2 regions of the Brevibacillus sp. NSP2.1 genome follow, and region 2 is predicted to be linked to the other one. Evidence: a T-box and tRNA genes for the amino acid it is inferred to sense, from the RefSeq annotation. Region 2 holds a T-box; the other holds one or more tRNA genes.
What was found. The T-box of region 2 lies ahead of ileS (isoleucine--tRNA ligase). A T-box ahead of a tRNA ligase gene usually reads a tRNA of that ligase, here a tRNA-Ile.

Region 1 (3,386 bases), 2.0 Mb from region 2:
AAAAACGTATTCGCGAGCTCGCCTTCCTCAACAAAGGGCTGCGCATTACGCTGAAGGATACGCGCCCGGACCAGGAGCGGGAAGAATCGTTCCACTATGAGGGCGGTATCGTACAGTTCGTGGAATACTTGAATAAAAACCGGGAACCGTTGCACGAAGAGGTCATTTACTGCGAGGGCGAAAAAGACGGCCTTTTCGTTGAGGTTGCTCTGCAGTACAACGACAGCTATGTGAGCAACATCTACTCGTTCGCCAACAACATCAACACGCATGAGGGCGGAACGCACGAAACAGGCTTCAAGACAGCTCTTACCCGTGTCATTAACGACTACAGCCGCAAATTCAATCTCCTGAAGGAAAAAGATCCGAACCTCTCCGGCGATGACGTGCGCGAAGGGATTACGGCGATCATTTCCGTGAAGATTCAGGAGCCGCAGTTTGAAGGGCAGACGAAAACCAAGCTCGGCAATTCGGAAGCGCGCAGCATTACCGAATCTGTCTTTGGCGATCGCTTCAGCACCTTTATGGAGGAAAATCCGGGCGTAGCGAAAAAAGTGGTGGAGAAAGCCCTGATGGCTTCCCGTGCTCGTGAAGCAGCGCGGAAAGCCCGTGAAATGACTCGCCGTAAAAGTGCGCTCGAAGTCAGCGCTTTGCCGGGTAAATTGGCGGACTGCTCTTCGAAGGACGCTTCGGAATCCGAACTGTTCATCGTTGAGGGGGACTCCGCGGGCGGTTCTGCGAAGTCCGGCCGCGATCGCCATTTCCAGGCCATTCTTCCTTTGCGTGGAAAAGTGCTGAACGTAGAGAAAGCGCGCTTGGACAAAATTCTCGGCAACAACGAGATTCGCATGATTATTACTGCGCTCGGCACCGGGGTAGGCGAAGATTTTGACATTTCAAAAGCGCGCTACCACAAAGTTGTGATTATGACGGACGCGGACGTGGACGGCTCGCATATTCGCACGCTGCTGCTGACGTTCTTCTACCGTTACATGCGTCAGCTCATCGAAGCGGGGTACATTTATATCGCGCAGCCGCCGCTCTACAGCATCAAGCAAGGCAAGACGCTGCATTACGCGTATAACGACAAGCAGCGCGATGAAATACTCGCGACCCTCAAGGCTACACCGAAGCCAAGCGTCCAGCGCTACAAAGGGTTGGGCGAGATGAATGCTGACCAATTGTGGGAGACGACAATGGACCCTGCCATGCGCACGCTCCTGCAAGTGAACCTGGAAGACGCCATGGAAGCAGACATGGTGTTTGAGACGCTCATGGGCGACGAAGTAGAGCCGCGCAGGGAGTTTATCGAGCAACACGCGGCATCTGTAAGGGATTTGGACATTTAAGCTTTGAAATAGATTCGGTATATGGCAAGAAGGCTCAGCGATCCAGGCGGTATGAAAATGGCTTCAACAGGCGGTTTGCACTGAACGAAGCTATTATTTTGCTGAGCTTTGGATAGCTGAGTCTGCCTTCTTGCAAAAAAATTCACTGCCGCACGATAAAAAAATCAAAAATTCTATTGCAATGAATTAAAATGTATGCTAGATTAAAGATCCAGGAAGTGATACGGGCCTATAGCTCAGTTGGTTAGAGCGCACGCCTGATAAGCGTGAGGTCGGCTGTTCGAGTCAGCCTAGGCCCACCACTTATACAAGGCGATAGCGCCGGATGCGACATCGCTTATCCATTTTTGGAAAATGGGGCTGTAGCTCAGTTGGGAGAGCGCCTGCCTTGCAAGCAGGAGGTCATCGGTTCGATCCCGTTCAGCTCCACCAATATACTCCTATAGGCAATTGGCCTGGATGTCCTAATGTTCCTCGGTAGCTCAGTTGGTAGAGCAATCGGCTGTTAACCGATCGGTCGGCGGTTCGAGTCCGTCCCGAGGAGCCATATCACGCTCCTGTAGCTCAGTCGGTAGAGCGTTTCCATGGTAAGGAAGAGGTCGCAGGTTCGATTCCTGTCGGGAGCACCAGAAATGATTACAAACATGGCCCGTTGGTGAAGCGGTTTAACACAGCAGCCTTTCACGCTGTCATACAGGGGTTCGAATCCCCTACGGGTCACTTATACACCCAACTAGTTGTTGGGGTCCCCGCAAAGTACTCGGTGTTGCTATAACGCAATCTCTTCACTTTGTGGGGTACTTTGGAGGCTTAGCTCAGCTGGGAGAGCATCTGCCTTACAAGCAGAGGGTCGGCGGTTCGATCCCGTCAGCCTCCACCATTTTCACGAATGACAAAACCATGGAGCTGTGGTGAAGTTGGAGTTCACGCCGGTCTGTCACACCGGAGGTCGCGGGTTCGAGTCCCGTCAGCTCCGCCATTATTCAAAAAGTAATGGTGGACTCACATACACGAGGCTCGGTAGCTCAGTCGGTAGAGCAGAGGACTGAAAATCCTCGTGTCGGCGGTTCGATTCCGTCCCGAGCCACCATGAAATAAACTGAACATGCCGGTATAGCTCAATTGGTAGAGCACCTGACTTGTAATCAGGGGGTTGTGGGTTCAAGTCCTATTGCCGGCACCATTTTCATCCTTTCGAGCAAAGAGCAATCCGTGCTTACGAAGGACAAGCTGGGGAGATAGTGAAGTGGCTAAACACGGCAGACTGTAAATCTGCTCCCTCCGGGTTCGGCGGTTCGAATCCGTCTCTCCCCACCATCTTTACTTCATGGCTATTGGGGTATAGCCAAGCGGTAAGGCAACGGACTTTGACTCCGTCATTCCTAGGTTCAAATCCTAGTACCCCAGCCATAATGAGAGCCATTAGCTCAGTTGGTAGAGCATCTGACTTTTAATCAGAGGGTCGAAGGTTCGAGTCCTTCATGGCTCACCAGTATTTTTGACAAGTAGATATGCGGTCGTGGCGGAATTGGCAGACGCGCTAGATTCAGGTTCTAGTGGTGGCAACACCGTGGAGGTTCAAGTCCTCTCGACCGCACCAACCCATCCTATGATGGATGAAAATGCGGACGTAGCTCAATTGGTAGAGCGTCGCCTTGCCAAGGCGAAGGTCGCGGGTTCGAGACCCGTCGTCCGCTCCATCAATGTTCTCGGGTCTCTCGCCCGTTCCGGGTTTACCCTCGCAGAACATCAAGGAAGAGTGTCACGGGCACTTCCGATCTGGCTTTGCAGGCAGCGTTTTGACGCAGCAGCGCCAGAAAGAAGCGAGACCCGTCGTCCGCTCCATTATCATGTGCCCTTAGCTCAGCCGGATAGAGCGTTTGACTACGAATCAAAAGGTCGGGAGTTCGAATCTCTCAGGGCACGCTTTTCTTTATATAGTCGGGAAGTAGCTCAGCTTGGTAGAGTACTTGGCTTGGGACCAAGGGGTCGCAGGTTCGAATCCTGTCTTCCCGACCAGTTTTTCCAATTTGATAT
Region 2 (3,386 bases):
CTGCTGCATGCGGGGATGAAGCGGGAAAAGTTCGGCGACATGCTGACGGACGTCGGGACATGCTATGCGATTGTGGCCGAGGAAGTCGCGGATTTTGTCTGCACGCAGGTGACGCAGATTCACCGGACCTCGGTGCAGTTTGAACGCGTGGCGTGGGAGTCGTTTACCCCGCCTGCGACCCGCTTTGCCGAAAAAACGATCACCGTGCCTTCGCCGCGAATTGATGCGGTAATCGGGGAAGTGCACAATATGTCCCGGGCCAAGGCACTGGTGCCGATTCGCGCGGGCAAAGTCAAGGTCAACTGGAAGGTTACGGAAGATCCTTCGACCCAATTGCAGCAAGGCGACATGGTGTCGCTCGCCGGATACGGGCGGTTTAAAATTTTGGAGATAGCCGGCCCGACGCGCAGCGGAAGACTGCGCATGATTGTCGGACTGGTTACATAAAATGAACGAGGGCGCAAAAAAATGTAAAATAAGGCAGGAAACAATGTCGATTCTGTCGAAAACATAAGTACGAATTATCGGGAAAAGTGGGGGGTTCATGTGCCATTAACGCCATTGGATATACACAATAAAGAATTCAGCACAGGCTTTCGCGGCTACAACATTGACGAAGTGAACGAATTTCTCGATCAGGTCATCAAAGACTTTGAACTCCTGATTAAAGAGAAAAAGGAAATGGAAGAACGGATCGCCATTCTCAATGAGCGTGTGGACCACTATAAGAGCCTGGAAGAAAACTTGAGCAAGTCGATTCTCGTCGCTCAGGAGACGGCGGAGGATGTCAAGTCCAATGCCCGCAAGGAAGCGCAACTGATCTTGAAGGAAGCCGAGAAAAACGCGGACCGGATTGTCAACGAAGCCTTGGCGAAGTCTCGCAAAATTGCGATTGAAATCGAAGAATTGAAAAAACGCGCGTCCGTTTACCGCATGCGCTTCCGCACGCTGCTGGAGGCCCAACTGGAAATGCTGGAGCACGGAGCATGGGACGACATCGAGCAGGCGGATTCTGCGGTAGTTGTTGAATAAAACATTGACGTTGTGTCGATGATGGTACTATAATGAAAAACAACTTTTTCGAAAACATTAATCCATATCACGACAAGACGATGAACGGGAAGAGTACGCGGAACAGCACTGTCAAAGAGAGTCGGGAACAGGTGAAAGCCCGACCAGTCGCCTCTGCTGAAAATCACCCGGGAGTTCAAAATCCGAAAGCTTGGCCGCACGTTGTTGAGGCAGGCAAGTAAGTGAGCGCGTCATTCCCGTTACGAATGAACGAGTGGAACGAATCCCTCTGCATGTTTGCCGACGGGTTTGTTCAATCAGGGTGGTACCACGGGAGCCTTCTCTCGTCCCTTTTTTGGGATGAAGGAAGGCTTTTATTTATTTTTAGGAGTGAAGCAGGCTATGGACTACAGCAAAACCTTATCGCTACCGAAAACCGATTTCCCGATGCGCGGCAACTTGCCGACACGCGAGCCGCAAATCCAGGAGAAGTGGGAAGAGCAAAACATTTATCAACAAGTGCTTGCCCGCACGGAAGGACGCCCTTCGTTCGTTTTGCATGATGGCCCTCCTTATGCGAACGGAGACATCCACATCGGGCACGCGCTGAATAAAATTCTCAAGGACTTCATCGTTCGCTACAAGTCCATGGCAGGTTTCTACGCGCCGTACATCCCGGGCTGGGATACGCACGGCTTGCCGATTGAGCAGGCGATTGTCAACGCTCAAGGACTGGATCGCCGCAACATCGAGGTCAACGACTTCCGCAAGCGTTGCGAAGAGTACGCCTGGTCCTACATCGACAAGCAGCGCGATCAGTTCAAGCGACTGGGTGTTCGCGGCGACTGGGAAAATCCGTATGTCACGCTTTTGCCTGAGTACGAAGCCAACCAAATTCGCGTGTTCGGCGAGATGGCGAAAAAAGGCTACATTTACAAAGGACTTCGCTGTGTCTACTGGTCTCCGTCTTCCGAGACGGCACTGGCTGATGCGGAAATCGAATACAAAGACAAGCGTTCTCCTTCCATCTACGTAAGCTTCCAGGTCGTAGATGGCAAAGGCAAGCTGGATACCGAAACAGGCGTTGTCATCTGGACGACCACACCGTGGACGATCCCGGCAAACCTGGCGATCTCGCTTCATCCTGAACTGGAGTACAGCGTCGTCAAAGCCGATGGCCGCAAATTCCTCGTGGCAAACGGCCTGATCGAAGCAGCCAGCAAGGAAATCGGCTGGGAAAACGTAGAAGTTCTCGCCAGCTTCAAAGGACAGGAGCTGGAGGGCGTAGTGACGAAGCATCCGATCTACGACCGTACATCGCCGCTGATTTTGGGCGAGCACGTGACACTGGATGCCGGTACAGGCTGCGTGCATACCGCTCCTGGACACGGGGAAGACGACTTTGCCGTCGGACAAAAATACAATCTCGGCGTGCTTTGCCCGGTTGACCATGAAGGAAAAATGACCAGTGAGGCTCCTGGTTTTGAAGGCCTTTTCTACGAAGATGCCAACAAGGCGGTCACCGAGAAGCTGAAAGAAAACGGAGCGCTCCTGAAGCTTAACTTCTTTACGCACTCCTACCCGCACGACTGGCGGACGAAAAAGCCGGTGATTTACCGTGCGACAGAGCAATGGTTCGCTTCCATCGACGGCTTCCGCGAGCAAATGCTCGAAGCGATCAAAAACGTGAAATGGATTCCGCATTGGGGAGAAACCCGTCTGGCGAACATGATCGCCGACCGCGGCGACTGGTGCATTTCCCGCCAGCGCGTCTGGGGCGTTCCGATTCCGATTTTTTATTGCAAATCGTGCAATGAGCCGATCATCAACGACACGACGATCAACCACATTGCCGAGCTGTTCCGCAAAGAAGGCTCCGCTGTCTGGTTTGCCCGCGAAGCAAACGAGCTGATTCCGGAAGGGCTTGCTTGCAGCAAGTGCGACTGCAAAGATTTCCGCAAAGAAACAGACATCATGGACGTATGGTTCGACTCCGGTTCTTCCCACCAGGCGGTTCTGCGCGAGCGCGGCATCGCATGGCCGGCTGACATGTACCTGGAAGGCTCCGACCAATATCGCGGCTGGTTCAACTCTTCGCTGTCCACAGGCGTTGCCGTCTATGGCACGGCACCGTACAAGGCGGTACTGAGCCACGGCTTTGCTCTCGACGGAGAAGGACGCAAAATGTCCAAGTCGCTCGGCAACGTGGTTGTGCCGCAGCAAGTCATCGACAAGCTGGGCGCCGACATCCTGCGCCTGTGGGTAGCTTCTGTCGATTACCAGGCAGACGTGCGCATTTCCGATGCGATCCTGAACCAGATCGCCGAGGTGTACCGCAAAATCCGCAACACGTTCCGCTTCCTGCTGGGCAACCT

Region 1: it has a tRNA-Ile gene. The T-box ahead of ileS (isoleucine--tRNA ligase) is inferred to sense a tRNA for this amino acid. The anticodon was not compared.

What each region holds. Positions count from the first base shown of each region.
Region 1 covers NZ_CP048274.1:121,983-125,368, reverse strand. The annotation lists gene gyrB (DNA topoisomerase (ATP-hydrolyzing) subunit B) at 1-1,349, shown strand, start outside; tRNA gene M655_RS00760 (tRNA-Ile) at 1,575-1,651, shown strand; tRNA gene M655_RS00755 (tRNA-Ala) at 1,706-1,781, shown strand; tRNA gene M655_RS00750 (tRNA-Asn) at 1,821-1,896, shown strand; tRNA gene M655_RS00745 (tRNA-Thr) at 1,903-1,978, shown strand; tRNA gene M655_RS00740 (tRNA-Glu) at 1,996-2,069, shown strand; tRNA gene M655_RS00735 (tRNA-Val) at 2,154-2,229, shown strand; tRNA gene M655_RS00730 (tRNA-Asp) at 2,252-2,328, shown strand; tRNA gene M655_RS00725 (tRNA-Phe) at 2,364-2,439, shown strand; tRNA gene M655_RS00720 (tRNA-Thr) at 2,457-2,532, shown strand; tRNA gene M655_RS00715 (tRNA-Tyr) at 2,582-2,666, shown strand; tRNA gene M655_RS00710 (tRNA-Gln) at 2,685-2,759, shown strand; tRNA gene M655_RS00705 (tRNA-Lys) at 2,766-2,841, shown strand; tRNA gene M655_RS00700 (tRNA-Leu) at 2,863-2,949, shown strand; tRNA gene M655_RS00695 (tRNA-Gly) at 2,974-3,049, shown strand; tRNA gene M655_RS00690 (tRNA-Arg) at 3,202-3,275, shown strand; tRNA gene M655_RS00685 (tRNA-Pro) at 3,292-3,368, shown strand.
Region 2 covers NZ_CP048274.1:2,098,662-2,102,047, forward strand. The annotation lists gene M655_RS10555 (YlmH family RNA-binding protein) at 1-447, shown strand, start outside; gene M655_RS10560 (DivIVA domain-containing protein) at 547-1,032, shown strand; T-box leader at 1,104-1,366, shown strand; gene ileS (isoleucine--tRNA ligase) at 1,414-3,386, shown strand, end outside.